DNA from 3 places in the Bacillus sp. VA15 genome. Region 3 is predicted to be linked to each of the others. Evidence: riboswitches for the same ligand, from Rfam matches in the RefSeq annotation. Region 3 holds a riboswitch; each other region holds the start of a gene.
What was found. A riboswitch is a leader RNA that binds a small molecule or an ion and turns the genes downstream of it on or off. The one in region 3 is predicted to bind thiamine pyrophosphate.
Positions count from the first base shown of each region.

Region 1: it holds a riboswitch for thiamine pyrophosphate, as region 3 does, so the genes downstream of both, AC0DBE_RS06955 (acetylornithine deacetylase) here and AC0DBE_RS08050 (YkoF family thiamine-binding protein) in region 3, are expected to answer to the same signal.
Region 2: it holds a riboswitch for thiamine pyrophosphate, as region 3 does, so the genes downstream of both, tenA (thiaminase II) here and AC0DBE_RS08050 (YkoF family thiamine-binding protein) in region 3, are expected to answer to the same signal.

Region 1 covers NZ_JBVQPQ010000002.1:404,165-408,408, reverse strand. The annotation lists gene sigG (RNA polymerase sporulation sigma factor SigG) at 1-780, shown strand, start outside; gene AC0DBE_RS06960 (ABC transporter ATP-binding protein) at 931-1,725, shown strand; TPP riboswitch at 1,738-1,839, shown strand; gene AC0DBE_RS06955 (acetylornithine deacetylase) at 1,927-3,207, shown strand; gene AC0DBE_RS06950 (YlmC/YmxH family sporulation protein) at 3,290-3,535, shown strand; gene pgeF (peptidoglycan editing factor PgeF) at 3,697-4,244, shown strand, end outside.
Region 2 covers NZ_JBVQPQ010000002.1:776,201-780,444, forward strand. The annotation lists gene thiO (glycine oxidase ThiO) at 1-1,110, opposite strand; gene thiS (sulfur carrier protein ThiS) at 1-1, opposite strand, end outside; gene tenI (thiazole tautomerase TenI) at 1,094-1,711, opposite strand; gene tenA (thiaminase II) at 1,689-2,396, opposite strand; TPP riboswitch at 2,478-2,586, opposite strand; gene AC0DBE_RS09005 (monovalent cation:proton antiporter family protein) at 2,648-4,244, opposite strand, start outside.
Region 3 covers NZ_JBVQPQ010000002.1:615,155-619,398, reverse strand. The annotation lists gene AC0DBE_RS08060 (ABC transporter ATP-binding protein) at 1-647, opposite strand, end outside; gene AC0DBE_RS08055 (ECF transporter S component) at 634-1,233, opposite strand; gene AC0DBE_RS08050 (YkoF family thiamine-binding protein) at 1,235-1,837, opposite strand; TPP riboswitch at 1,934-2,045, opposite strand; gene ykoG (two-component system response regulator YkoG) at 2,147-2,833, shown strand; gene ykoH (two-component system sensor histidine kinase YkoH) at 2,837-4,201, shown strand; gene AC0DBE_RS08035 (PepSY domain-containing protein) at 4,198-4,244, shown strand, end outside.

The DNA.
Region 1 (4,244 bases), 210 kb from region 3:
TCGAGAAATAAAGTCGAAATCTGCGGGGTGGATACCTCCAAATTACCAGTACTCAAGAATGAAGAGATGAGAAAGCTGTTTAGGCAGCTGCAGGATGAAGGCGATGATTCAGCAAGAGAAAAGCTTGTAAACGGGAACTTGCGTCTTGTCTTAAGTGTCATTCAAAGATTTAATAACAGAGGAGAGTATGTTGATGACTTATTTCAGGTCGGCTGCATCGGACTAATGAAATCCATTGATAATTTTGACCTAAGCCACAATGTTAAGTTTTCAACATACGCTGTACCTATGATTATCGGAGAGATCCGCAGGTATTTACGCGATAATAACCCGATCCGTGTCTCAAGATCACTCCGGGATATCGCTTATAAGGCACTTCAGGTAAGAGAGCGGTTAATCAGTGAGACAAGCAAGGAGCCGACTGCAGAAGACATCGCAAAAGTTCTTGAAGTACCGCATGAGGAAATCGTATTTGCGCTTGATGCCATCCAGGATCCGGTTTCTCTATTTGAACCGATCTATAACGACGGCGGAGACCCGATTTATGTGATGGATCAAATCAGTGATGAACGCAATAAAGATTCACAATGGATTGAAGAGCTGGCTTTAAAAGAGGGCATGAGAAGGCTGAATGATAGGGAAAAAATGATTTTGAGAAAGCGATTCTTCCAAGGGAAAACTCAAATGGAAGTAGCCGAGGAAATCGGGATTTCCCAAGCGCAGGTGTCCAGACTTGAAAAAGCGGCTATCAAACAAATGAATAAGAATATTCATCAATAATGAAAGAAAAGCCTTTAAAACGATTTTGTTTTAAAGGCTTTTCTATTGATTGCGGGCGGTTTACGTTTTGGAAAAAATAAGGTATCCTAGTTCGTACAAAGTTTTATGAAAATTTAAATAATTATAAAGGCAGTAAAGAGGAGGACCACGATGATTTTGCAGCTTGACAATGTCTCACTAAAACGGAATGGAAAATGGATACTGAGAGATATTCATTGGAAGGTGGAAGAAAAGGAAAATTGGGTGCTTTACGGACTGAATGGCGCTGGAAAGACAGCGCTGTTAAATATGCTTTGCTCTTATTATTTTCCAACATCGGGCGAGATGCAGGTGCTTGGCCATGAATTTGGTAAAACGGAGCTTGGGGAGAAACTTAGACGGAAAATTGGCCTCGTCTCAGCGGCTCTTCAGCAAAAATTTTATCCGGCAGATTCGGCATTTGAAATTGCTTTGAGCGGAGCTTACGCTTCGATTGGATTATATGAAACACCAAGTGCAGAAATCAGGGAAAAAGCGATTGGTTTGTTAGAGGACTTGGGAGCAATTGAATATGCCGACCGCCGCTATGAAACCCTTTCTCAAGGAGAAAAACAAAGAGCCTTGATTGCAAGAGCGCTAATGGCTGATCCGGAGCTGCTGATACTGGACGAACCGGTCACAGGACTGGATTTTATTGCCCGGGAAAAGCTGTTAGACACGATTACATACATTGCAAATAAAGAAAATGCGCCATCGATCCTTTACGTGACTCATCATGCGGAAGAAATTTTGCCGGTCTTTGACAAAGCCCTTTTGTTAAAACAGGGAGAGGTCTTTCAATCGGGAGAAGTAAAGGAAATGCTTACTGATCAAATACTTTCCGCTTTTTTTGATACGCCAATCCATGTATTATGGAATCAGAATCGGCCGTTTTTAACAAGAGCCGAGCCGATAACGAATGCCTGACAAACACATATCGATTCATCCTAGGGGTGCTTTGCGAAGCTGAGAGAGACTTTGTCTTAACCCTTTTGACCTGATCTGGATCATGCCAGCGGAGGGAAGCGGTGAAACAACGGAGTACATAGGACTCTGTTTGTTTTTATTAAGCCGTTTCATAACATTTGAAACGGCTTTTTTGATTTTAAAGAATAGGAGCGGATCACATTGAATCAACAAATAGACTCTCTGTTAACAAAGGTGGAAGATCAAAAGGAGGAGCTTATTCAGCTAGCAAAAACGCTGATGTCCTATAAAACACCTGCTCCGCCTGCAAGAAATACCGACGGCATTCAGTCCTGGATTGCTGGGTTTTTAAATGAAATGGGATTCTCGATCGATAAATGGGACGTGTACCCAGGAGATCCCAATGTTGTAGGTCTACTAAAGGGAACAGATTCAGCAGATTATCATAGCTTGATCATCAATGGCCATGTAGATGTGGCAGAGGTAAAAGAGGATGAGGAGTGGGAGCATGATCCGTTTCATCCAATTGAAAAAAACGGTCTCTTAATCGGGCGAGGCGCTTCTGATATGAAAGGCGGAATGGCGTGTGTGCTGTTTGCTGTGAAATTGATTCGTGAAGCCGACATTGAACTTCCCGGTGATTTGATTCTGCAATCGGTTATCGGGGAGGAAGTCGGAGAAGCCGGCACGCTTGAATGCTGCAAGAGGGGCTATCATGCTGATTTTGCAGTTGTCGCGGATACGAGCGATATGCATATTCAAGGTCAAGGCGGTGTCATTACAGGCTGGATTGAAATCAAAAGCAGTCAAACGTTTCATGATGGGACGAGGCGGAATATGATTCATGCAGGCGGAGGAACATTCGGAGCAAGCGCAATTGAAAAAATGGCAAAAATCATTGCGGGGCTCGGGGAACTGGAGCGCCACTGGTCTATCATGAAAAGTTATCCCGGTTTTAAACCAGGCACAAATACGATTAACCCGGCTGTCATAGAAGGCGGCAGGCATGCGGCTTTTATAGCTGACGAGTGCCGACTGTGGATCACAGTCCATTTTTACCCGAATGAAACCCATGAACAAGTGGCAGCGGAAATAGAAGATTACATTAACCGGCTGAGTGACAGTGATATTTGGCTTAGGGAAAACCGCCCTGTCTTCAAGTGGGGAGGCTCATCTATGATTGAAGACAGAGGAGAAATTTTTCCGGCACTGGAAGTTGACCCTGGCCACCCAGGCGTCTCAGCACTTACAGCGTCTCATCAGAAAGTGAAACGGGAGCGTCCGGTTATTGACGTTTCTCAATCCGTTACAGACGGAGGATGGCTGTATAATGCCGGCATTCCAAGCGTGATTTATGGACCTGGAGATCTTCACAATGCACACTCCGTGAACGAGGAGGTATCGATTGAGCAGCTGGTAGATTATACGAAAATTATGCTCAATTTTATCATCGGTTGGTGCAGCTGTAAAAAAGAACAGTGACCATGAAAATTTTTTCTTGCTGACAAGGTTCAGCCCGCCCGTTCATATACTTGAAAAAAGGACGGAAAAAGGACGTGATGGAATGATCAGCATTTCAGAATTTCAGGTGAAGGATGTCGTCAATGTCTCAAACGGAAAAAAGCTGGGGAGCATTGGTGATATAGATATCAATGTGACCACTGGCAAAATTCAGGCGATCATACTAGGAGGAAATGGGAAAGTTCTCGGATTTTTTGGAAAAGAAGAGGAATTGGTCATTCCATGGCGAAATATAGTAAAAATCGGGGAAGATGTAATCTTGGTCCGATTAAATGAACCGCATGCATAACCTGCTCGTCTGCCGCGGATTGGCAAATGCCGGAAGTCTGGATTCTTCCGGCACATTTCATTTAGAAATATGCAAATCGGCGCTCAACGAATGCAGAAAGATGTGGTAAAATAAGTGGGAAATTCCGCTTTTTTAAATGTTTGTCGAAAGGTTGGATCATCATGAATACATATCACCCATTCAGTCTTACCACACCCTCGACACTCATGATACAAGACTGGACACAAACGAATCAAAACAACAGAGAAGTCATTGCCGGATTTACTACGAAAAACGGCGGTGTCAGCCAAAAGCCTTTTGAATCGTTAAATACAGGATTGCACGTTCATGACAAAGATGCAGATGTAGTTAAAAATCGTGAATATATTGCCGATATGTTTAATATTGATTTGCAGTCTTGGGTATTTGCTGATCAGACACATGATAATCGCGTTCAGAAAGTGACGCAGAGGGATAGGGGAAAAGGCGCCCGTGAGTATCACACAGCTCTAAAAGCAACGGACGGGCTCTATACAAATGAAAAGAATGTGTTTTTGGCATTATGCTTTGCTGATTGTGTGCCTCTTTTCTTTTATGATCCGGTTAAATCGCTTGTCGGGGTCGCCCATGCCGGGTGGAAAGGCACTGTCAAACAGATTGGCAGAGAAATGGTGAAGCAATGGACCGAGCAGGAAGGTTCAAATCTCTCAGATATTTATGCTGTTATAGG
Region 2 (4,244 bases), 160 kb from region 3:
TCATATCTGAACCGCCTCCTTGCGATCAATTCGGAATGCGTGCAGCCAGTCTTGATTGACCTCTTTATTCATCATGAGATCACCGATCAAAGCGCCCGTTGCCGGAGCGAGCAGAATCCCATTTCTGAAATGGCCCGCTGCAAATAAAATACGGCTGTCCTCAGGGTGTCTGCCGATGTACGGTTTCCCATCCTTTGTTCCCGGCCGCAGTCCTGCCCAAAAACGATCCACCTTCATATTCTGAATGGCCGGCAGCATTGTTTTTGCTTTTTTCATTACTGATTCCAATCCGCCAAGATCCGGTGTTTCACTCCAGTCACCCGGCTTCATTGTCGCGCCGACAACCAGTCTGCCGCTTTTTCTCGGTACGATATAGCAATGGTCATGGTAAAGTGTTTTTGTCAGCGGTATATCATCATTCCAAACAGACAGGCACTCCCCTTTTACAGGGAAAAATGAATTGTTCAGCCCAAGCTGTTTAAAAAACATTCCGCTCCACACCCCGCTGGCAACCGCGACATGATCCGCCCATACGTTACCATTCGGCGTCTCGATGGACAGCGCCTCACCGTCACGGTCGACATGCAGGACAGGAGTATGCTCAAAAATCTCCGCCCCAAGCGCTTTCGCTGCTTTCGCATATGCCTTACAAACAAAATAAGGCTCAACATGCACATCATCTTGAATAAAGGCTGCCCCGAAAATGTCACCAGACGTATACGGCTCTTTTTCTAAAACTTCTTCTTTTGTATGCCAGCTGACAGAATCCAAGTCATCCATCTTCCTCAGCCGCTGCACGTCTTCTTCAGAAAACGCAAGCTTAAACATACCGCCGTTATGCTGTCTGATATCAATACCGGATAATGTGTAAAGCTCTTCTCCAAGACCTTTGTACAGACGCTGGCTGTGCATGGCAAAGTCAAAAAACGCGTCACGTTCCTCGCACTCGGCATGGGCGCCCAGCATTCCGGCAGCAGCACTTGTTGTTCTGCCGCCCATTGTTCCACTTTCAAACAATGCGATGTTTTTGTTTTCCTTTGCTAAATGATAAGCAATCGCGGAACCGATAATTCCGCCTCCAATGACAACTGCATCATAATGCCTTTTCATAGCGCATCTCCTTTAGCTTGCGGGAATATCGTCTGGCAGCTTCCAAAGGGTCAGCGGAAGAAAAAATTCCCGACATGACTGCAATACCGTCTGCTCCTGCTCGTTTTACGTCTCTTAATCTGTCCGGCGTCATTCCGCCGATCGCAATAACCGGGACGGATATCCGCTGTTTGATATCTGACAGCAATGACACACCTCTGCCTTCAAGACCCTTTTTACAATCCGTTTCAAACACATGGCCGAACAACACGTAGTCAGCGTCTTCCTTTTCTGCTTGAACCGCTTCCTCAAGCGAATGCACCGACCGACCGATATGAAGGTGAGGAAATCTGGCTCTGACCTGCTTCGGCGAAAAGCTGCTGCTCGGCAGCTGCACGCGATGAATCGTAGAAAAAAGCGCAATATCCACTCGCCCATTCATGACCAGTTTTCGCTTATCAACACCGCCTTCGGAAATAAGCCCGAGCAGTTTCAAAATGTCGGCCGCCGATTTTGACCGTTCCCGAATGTGTATAAAATCAACTTCATTCCGAATAGCTATGATGGCTCTCGCTAACTCTTCAACCGGCTTGCAGTCATCAGTTATGGCGTGAAGCTCCAAATTCCTCCACCTCTTTTATGCCGCGGTCGGACCAGCCTTCTTTTCGATAGGCCATTCCCCAAAATTGATATTCATAGAAGCTGGAAATAACAAAATTCTCTTTCATCTTGGCGCGCACTTCATCCGTGCTGTTTTCCGCCAGCTCATCAAACCGATTGATTTGCTCTTCGACCTGCTGTCTGAACCAGTCACCGCCGTATGTGCCGATCCACTTCTGATAAATCGGATGCCCCGGATCACAATGCAGCAATTTCTCACCTACCTCGTAATAAAGCCAGTAGCATGGCAGCAGGGCAGCTAAGATCTCAGCAAAATTCCCGCTCAAAACCGAACGGTACATATGGGATGTATAAGAGTATGCCGTAGGAGACGGCTTAAACGCCTTACGCTCTTCCTCACTGATTTCCAACAGCTCCGCAAACTCGCGATGAAGCGCCATTTCCGCCTCATATGTACCTTGGGCGTGGCTTGCCATCCGTCCCGTTGTATAAAGGTCCTTCGCATAAGCGGCGCCAAACGATTGCACCTTCGCAAAATGCGTTAAATAATAAGAATCCTGAAGCACGTAGTATTTAAAACGGTCAATCGGAAGCGTTCCATCACCGATTCCCTGAACGAACGGATGGACAAAACTCCCCTCCCACCATTCTGCGGCTGCACTGCGGCATTCTTCTGAAAACTTCACACGTCATTCCCCCTGTCTGATAAATAAAAAAACCACTTTCCCGCAAGGAAAAGTGGTTTGGAATTGGCATAGTAAAATAACACAAATACCGCTCCACTTCCCTACGCAGGTCTGAACCTGTTCAAGTTATGAGGGTCTAAAAGTCACACTTTTATCTCAGCCCTTATGAAGGACACCCCTAGTGGTTATACGAATACATATTGAATTGTTCTGCACCTCTATATTAACACGAATCCCTATTTGGTCAAGGTTTATCCTTCTAATGTTTTCTTAAGCTCCGTTACGTACCCGCGAGATCCGGTAACAATTAAGCGGTCTCCCAGTTTCAGCCTTGTGTCCCCATGTGGAACGATGCTATCCACACCTCTGAAAATCCTGACAAAGATGACGTCGCCTGTTAAAGGGAATTCCCGCAAAATCACACCGTCGTAAGTGCTGTTTTCCATATTAATTTGATACAGCGAAGACTCCTGGTTCGTGAGAAGCCTCATGACTCCAGGCGCTTCTATCAGAGCGCGAAGCAGTGTTTTTGTTGACAACAAAATAGAAAAGATGCTGATTCCCTGCTCCTTCAGAGCTGCTTCATTCTCCGGTGATCCTACGCTGGCAATGATTCTTTCTGTGCCTTTTTCTTTTGCAAGTAATGCAATGTCCGCATTCATGTCTTCATTCCCTGTCGCAACAACGAGGATATCCGTATCAAAAATGCCGAGTGACTCAAGCGTCTCGTGTTCATAGTCAGAAATCGTTTCGACAGTAAATACTGATTCTGACAGCTTTTCCTCCGCATTCTCTTGGTATACGTGTACAACACGCACATCATACTCTTCCTCCGGCAGCTCAAGAGTAACAGGCAATGTCATTTGGTTTGCACCGATAAACGTAATCGTCTTTTTCTCCTCCGGCTGCTCCTCCCGTTTGTACAATTTTTTAAAGAAGACCGGCGAAAAAATACTGGCAATGACGGCTACTAACGTCAGCGCTCCTGACATATTTGCGCTGATCACGTGAAGCTGCTGGCCGATTGTCGCAGCGGCAATCACGAGCGAAAGCGTTGATGTCAGCAGGAAACCAGATGCCAAAACGGTTCGGTTATCATACCACTTCTTCAAGTACAGGACAGGAATGATTTTGCTGACTAACAGCGCCAAAAGCAGAAGTGGAATCATGATTAATATTTTCGGATCTTGGAAAAGGGTCCATATATCCAGCTTCACACCGACCATCACAAAGAAAATCGGAATTAAGAACCCGTAGCCGAATGAATCCAGCTGCTGAACAAGTTCTTTGTTTGGTGAAAGAAGGGAAACGAGAACCCCTGCTAAGAAAGCGCCGAGAATATTTTCTGCCCCAAGTGATTCAGACAGGGCAACGAGTACGATAATTAACGTAAAAATCGCGCGCGTTCCGATCTGGATCGTCCCTTTTGACATGGATTGAACAAAAGAGCGATGTTTGAAGACCCGGCCGAAAAAGTAAAGCACCACTCCGGCTGCAAACAGGATCATCAGAAGCCACATGTTTCCGCTGTCCTCTCCGTATAAAGAGGAAAAAACAGCAAGAAGAATCATCGTAGCCAAATCAGCAATAACAGCAACGAGCAAAATAATCTGCCCGATATTTGAATTCATGATTCGTTCTTCTTTTAACGTTGGAACGACAACGCCTAATGAAATCGTTGAAATAATAAGCGTCATTAAGAATGCATTTTCGATAAATCCTGCCAAGACGAACCCATAAGACAGCAGCAATGATAAAATAAAAATACCGCCAAAGATAATAGATGCCGCAGCAAACGTATTAGGCGCTTCTTTGCCGTTCGGCATAAGCTGCTTTTTCTTTCCTTTC
Region 3 (4,244 bases):
ATCCAAGGCGTCCATTCTTCAAGCTGGTGCTCAATGACGAGGAGGCTGAAGCCTTTTTCTTGCTGAAGATCTTTCATCATGTGAACGAATTCCCGAGCTGAATAAGGATCTAATAAAGAAGTTGGCTCATCTAACATAATAAGCTCAGGCTCCATCGCCAAAATACAGGCGAGAGCCACTTTTTGTTTTTGTCCTCCTGACAGTGCAGATATTGTTTTTTCTTTTAAATGGGTAATGCGTAATTTTTCTAATACGGCATCAATCTTCTCCGCCATCTCTTCTTTCGGAACCTGCAGATTTTCTAGCCCGAAAGCGATTTCGTCCTCCACCGTCAGCATGCAAAACTGCTGATCCGGGTCCTGAAAGACGACCCCGGCATGCTGAGCAATTGTTTCGGAGGTTTCAGCACCAGTGACCGGCTTTTGAAATAAAAATACATGTCCGGACTGTATGCCGTCGCAAGCCTCCGGGTAAAGACCGTTTAAACAAAGGGCGAGCGAGCTTTTTCCGCACCCGCTCGGCCCTAACAATAAAGCGCATTCTCCTTTTTGAAGCTCAAACGAAATGTTTTGAAATACCGGTTTCTCGTCTTCTTCATAAGAGAAGCTGAGCTGGTCAACCGTCAGGAGGTCATCAAAGGCTTGCATGTTCTGATGCCTGCTTCCGTTTCTTTTTCAGTTCCTTTCCGAGTGCCATTCCGTTTAACACACCCGTATAAGCGAGAGAGTCACTGATCGCTTTTCCGAGCAGCCCCGCAAGCAACGCGCCGGAAATCAGACGGATGACAAGCATAATAAGAAGATAACCTGGTGAATAGGCTGCATAGCCAGAAACAAAGAGATCGTAGATAAAGCTGGCTACTGAAGATCCCATTCCTGCCAGCAGAAGTACAGGCAGAGAGTATACTTTCCAGCGTGTCGCGAGAAATACAGCCTCAGCCCCGAGACCTTGTACAATGCCGATGACGATGACCATCGGGCCAGACGGATTTCCCAGCAAGCATTCTACGAGAGCGGCAATGATTTCAGAAACTAGCGCCGCACCCGGTTTTCGAATAATGTACGCGGCGATGACAGAAACGATAAACCAAATGCCGTAAATCGGTTCATAGGCGATTGGCCCGAACATACCTGCAAGTACGTTTCCGAAATGCGTGAATAATAAATAAACAACGGCAAAAACGATACTGATAACGGACATGATGACAATTTCTTTTACTTTCCAGCTTTTCATTTTATCCCTGCTTTCTGTTTTTTCTTGATGGACTGTTAGCCGAGAGATTCACAGTCATGGTTACGTGGTTTGTTTGCTGTTCAGCCATGCGGAAAACGGCCTCCAGTGTTCTGAACACGTCATGCGCATCTCCGTCAAGCTCGCTCGCATAATGGACACCTTGTGCGAAGGTGCCTTCTGCTTTCGCAATATCGACAGCTTCCATGATCAAGCCCATATAATCCGGCTCATTCATCGGATAAAGCGCAAATTGGCACGGCGCTTCCGCGTTTAGGCTTCGGACAGCATCTTCATTGACACGCTTATCGTTCGCGGAAAGATATGTATCTCCCTGTGTATCGCCCGGGCATCCGATGGAAAACATGCCGTTCATGACGATGTGTTTTTCGCTGTTCGCCGCATAAAGATAAATGGCTTTGGCAGCGTCGAATACATGATCAATCGATCCGCGCAGAACTGTGCTGATATGGTCGGTTTTCGTCCAAACTTTAGATGTGTCTGTTTTTTTTAGCGCAGACTTGATCACACCGATAAAATCATCCGTCATCGGGTATAAAGAGAACCGAAACCCGGCAATTCTGCTTGTACCACAAATATGATCCATTTCTCCGACCTCCTGTTTTTTTTGTAAAATAAAAAACTGCATATCCTAAGGGAATATGCAGTCATAGATCGATTAAGCGCACAAAAAAATACACCATTCGGTCAACCTGCACTTCCCCACGCTGGTATTATCCAGATCGGGTCATAAGGGATCAAAGCGCGTGTTTGCGCGCTTTATCTCAGCCAAAACAGCACCCCTAGTGCTTTCCGTATACAATTTTTTATTTTGACATCATAATAGATGATAAGACTCATTTTGTAAACAATGAAATCATTTTTTTCATATAGGGACAGGAGAGGATGATCAAATTTGGAAAAAGGGCACATATTAATTGTGGAAGATGAAGAGAAAATTGCCAGGGTGCTCCAGCTTGAATTGGAATATGAAGGATATAGCGTCACTATTAAACACGATGGCACAGAAGGACTGAATGCGGCCGCGGAAGGCGGGTATTCCTTAGTGCTTCTTGATGTCATGCTTCCGGGACTTAGCGGCCTGGAAGTGCTGCGCCGCTTGAGAAAAACGGATCAGCAGACACCGGTCATTTTATTAACGGCACGCGACAGTATCCCTGATAAGGTAACAGGGCTGGACATCGGTGCGAATGATTATGTCACCAAGCCGTTTGAAATCGAGGAATTGCTTGCGAGAATCAGGGCGGCGCTGCGCCAAAATGGAACAAAAACAGAAGATATTGGCACCTTTCTTACATATGACGACTTGCGGGTGAACGAAAAAACCCGTGAAGTGAGACGCGGAGACAAAGAGGTGGAATTAACGCCCCGGGAATTTGATTTGCTCGTCTATATGCTGAAGCATCCGCAGCAAGTGCTGACACGGGAGCAGATTCTAAACTCGGTATGGGGATTTGATTATATCGGTGATACAAATGTCGTGGACGTCTACATCAGATACATTAGAAAAAAACTGGACTATCCTTACGAAAAACAGCTGATACATACCGTTCGCGGGGTCGGCTATGCCATTAAGGGGTAAACGATGAAGCTGAAGACCAAGATTCATCTGTACACATCAATATCGCTGTTGATTTTATTAATTTTGGTCCATACCGCAGTCTATCTCATTTTTTCGTCCGCGCTGACCTCAAAGGATGCAGCCCGGCTTGCAGATGAGACGGATAACATTGCCGAAGCGCTGCATGCTGCTGAAACAGAAGGAGTGGCTTTGCAGGACATGCTGCAGGCCTATCTTCCAGCAAACGGCATGGTTCGTGTAGTGAATGGTGACCAAAAAGCCGTCATGACCATGACAAAAGAAAAAGGGTATAAAGATTTTCCACTCTCTTTTCACAGCGGGGAAACGGCAGATGTAAGGAAACATGACGGCAAACTGTTTGCTGAAGCTGCTGTTCCGGTTATTTGGACCGATGGGCAAGTGGTATCTCTTCAGCTGGTTGAAAGGCTGGAGAACACAGAAGAGAGTCTGTTTCTGCTGAAAATCATTTTAATCGCTGCAAGTGCTGCTGTTTGTATCGCTTCTTTTTTTGCCGGCAGCTTGCTGGCCCGCCATATCATCAATCCGATCAGACGATTAATGATGACGATGAAAGACATACAGCGGGAGAAAGCATTCAAAACGATTTCCTTGGAAGGACAGTCGCACGACGAGTTATATCAGATGGGGCTGACATTTAATGAGATGGCGATGATGCTGAAAGAGCATTACGATAAACAGCAGCAGTTCGTTCAAGATGCTTCACATGAATTGAAAACTCCGCTCACGATTATAGAAAGCTACAGCAGCCTGATGAAGCGGTGGGGGGCAAAAAAGCCGGAAGTGCTTGAGGAATCGATAGAAGCCATTCACTCAGAAGCGGTGCATATGAAAAAATTGACCAATCAGCTTCTGGCGCTGGCCAAAAGCCATAAAGGATTTGAGCTTGACCTGAAAACAATCGATCTGGTTAAAGTATCGCGCGCCGTCATGCAAACGCTCCAGCCCGCCTATCAGCGTGACATTTTGCTTGAAACAGATAAGGAGAGCCTGCTTGTAACAGCTGATGAAGAACGGATCAAGCAGCTGCTGACCATTTTGCTTGATAATGCCATAAAGTATAGTGAAAAAGCCATTGTGATGTCAGCCGGAACGAGGAATGGACGGCCGTTTCTGTCTGTGAGAGATGAAGGCATCGGAATACCTGAGGAGCATATCCCGCACCTGTTCGAACGGTTCTACCGGGCGGATGAGGCACGAAACAGAAAAACAGGCGGGACGGGTTTAGGCCTTTCCATTGCCAAGCAAATCGCCGATGAACACGGCATTGAGCTGTCTGTCAAAAGCAAGCCGGGACAAGGAACAGCTGTCACCATACAATTCAGAGAACAGAATGGGGGAGGCCGATGAACAAAACAATCAAAGTAGCATCTGCTGCTGCAGCAGCGGTTTT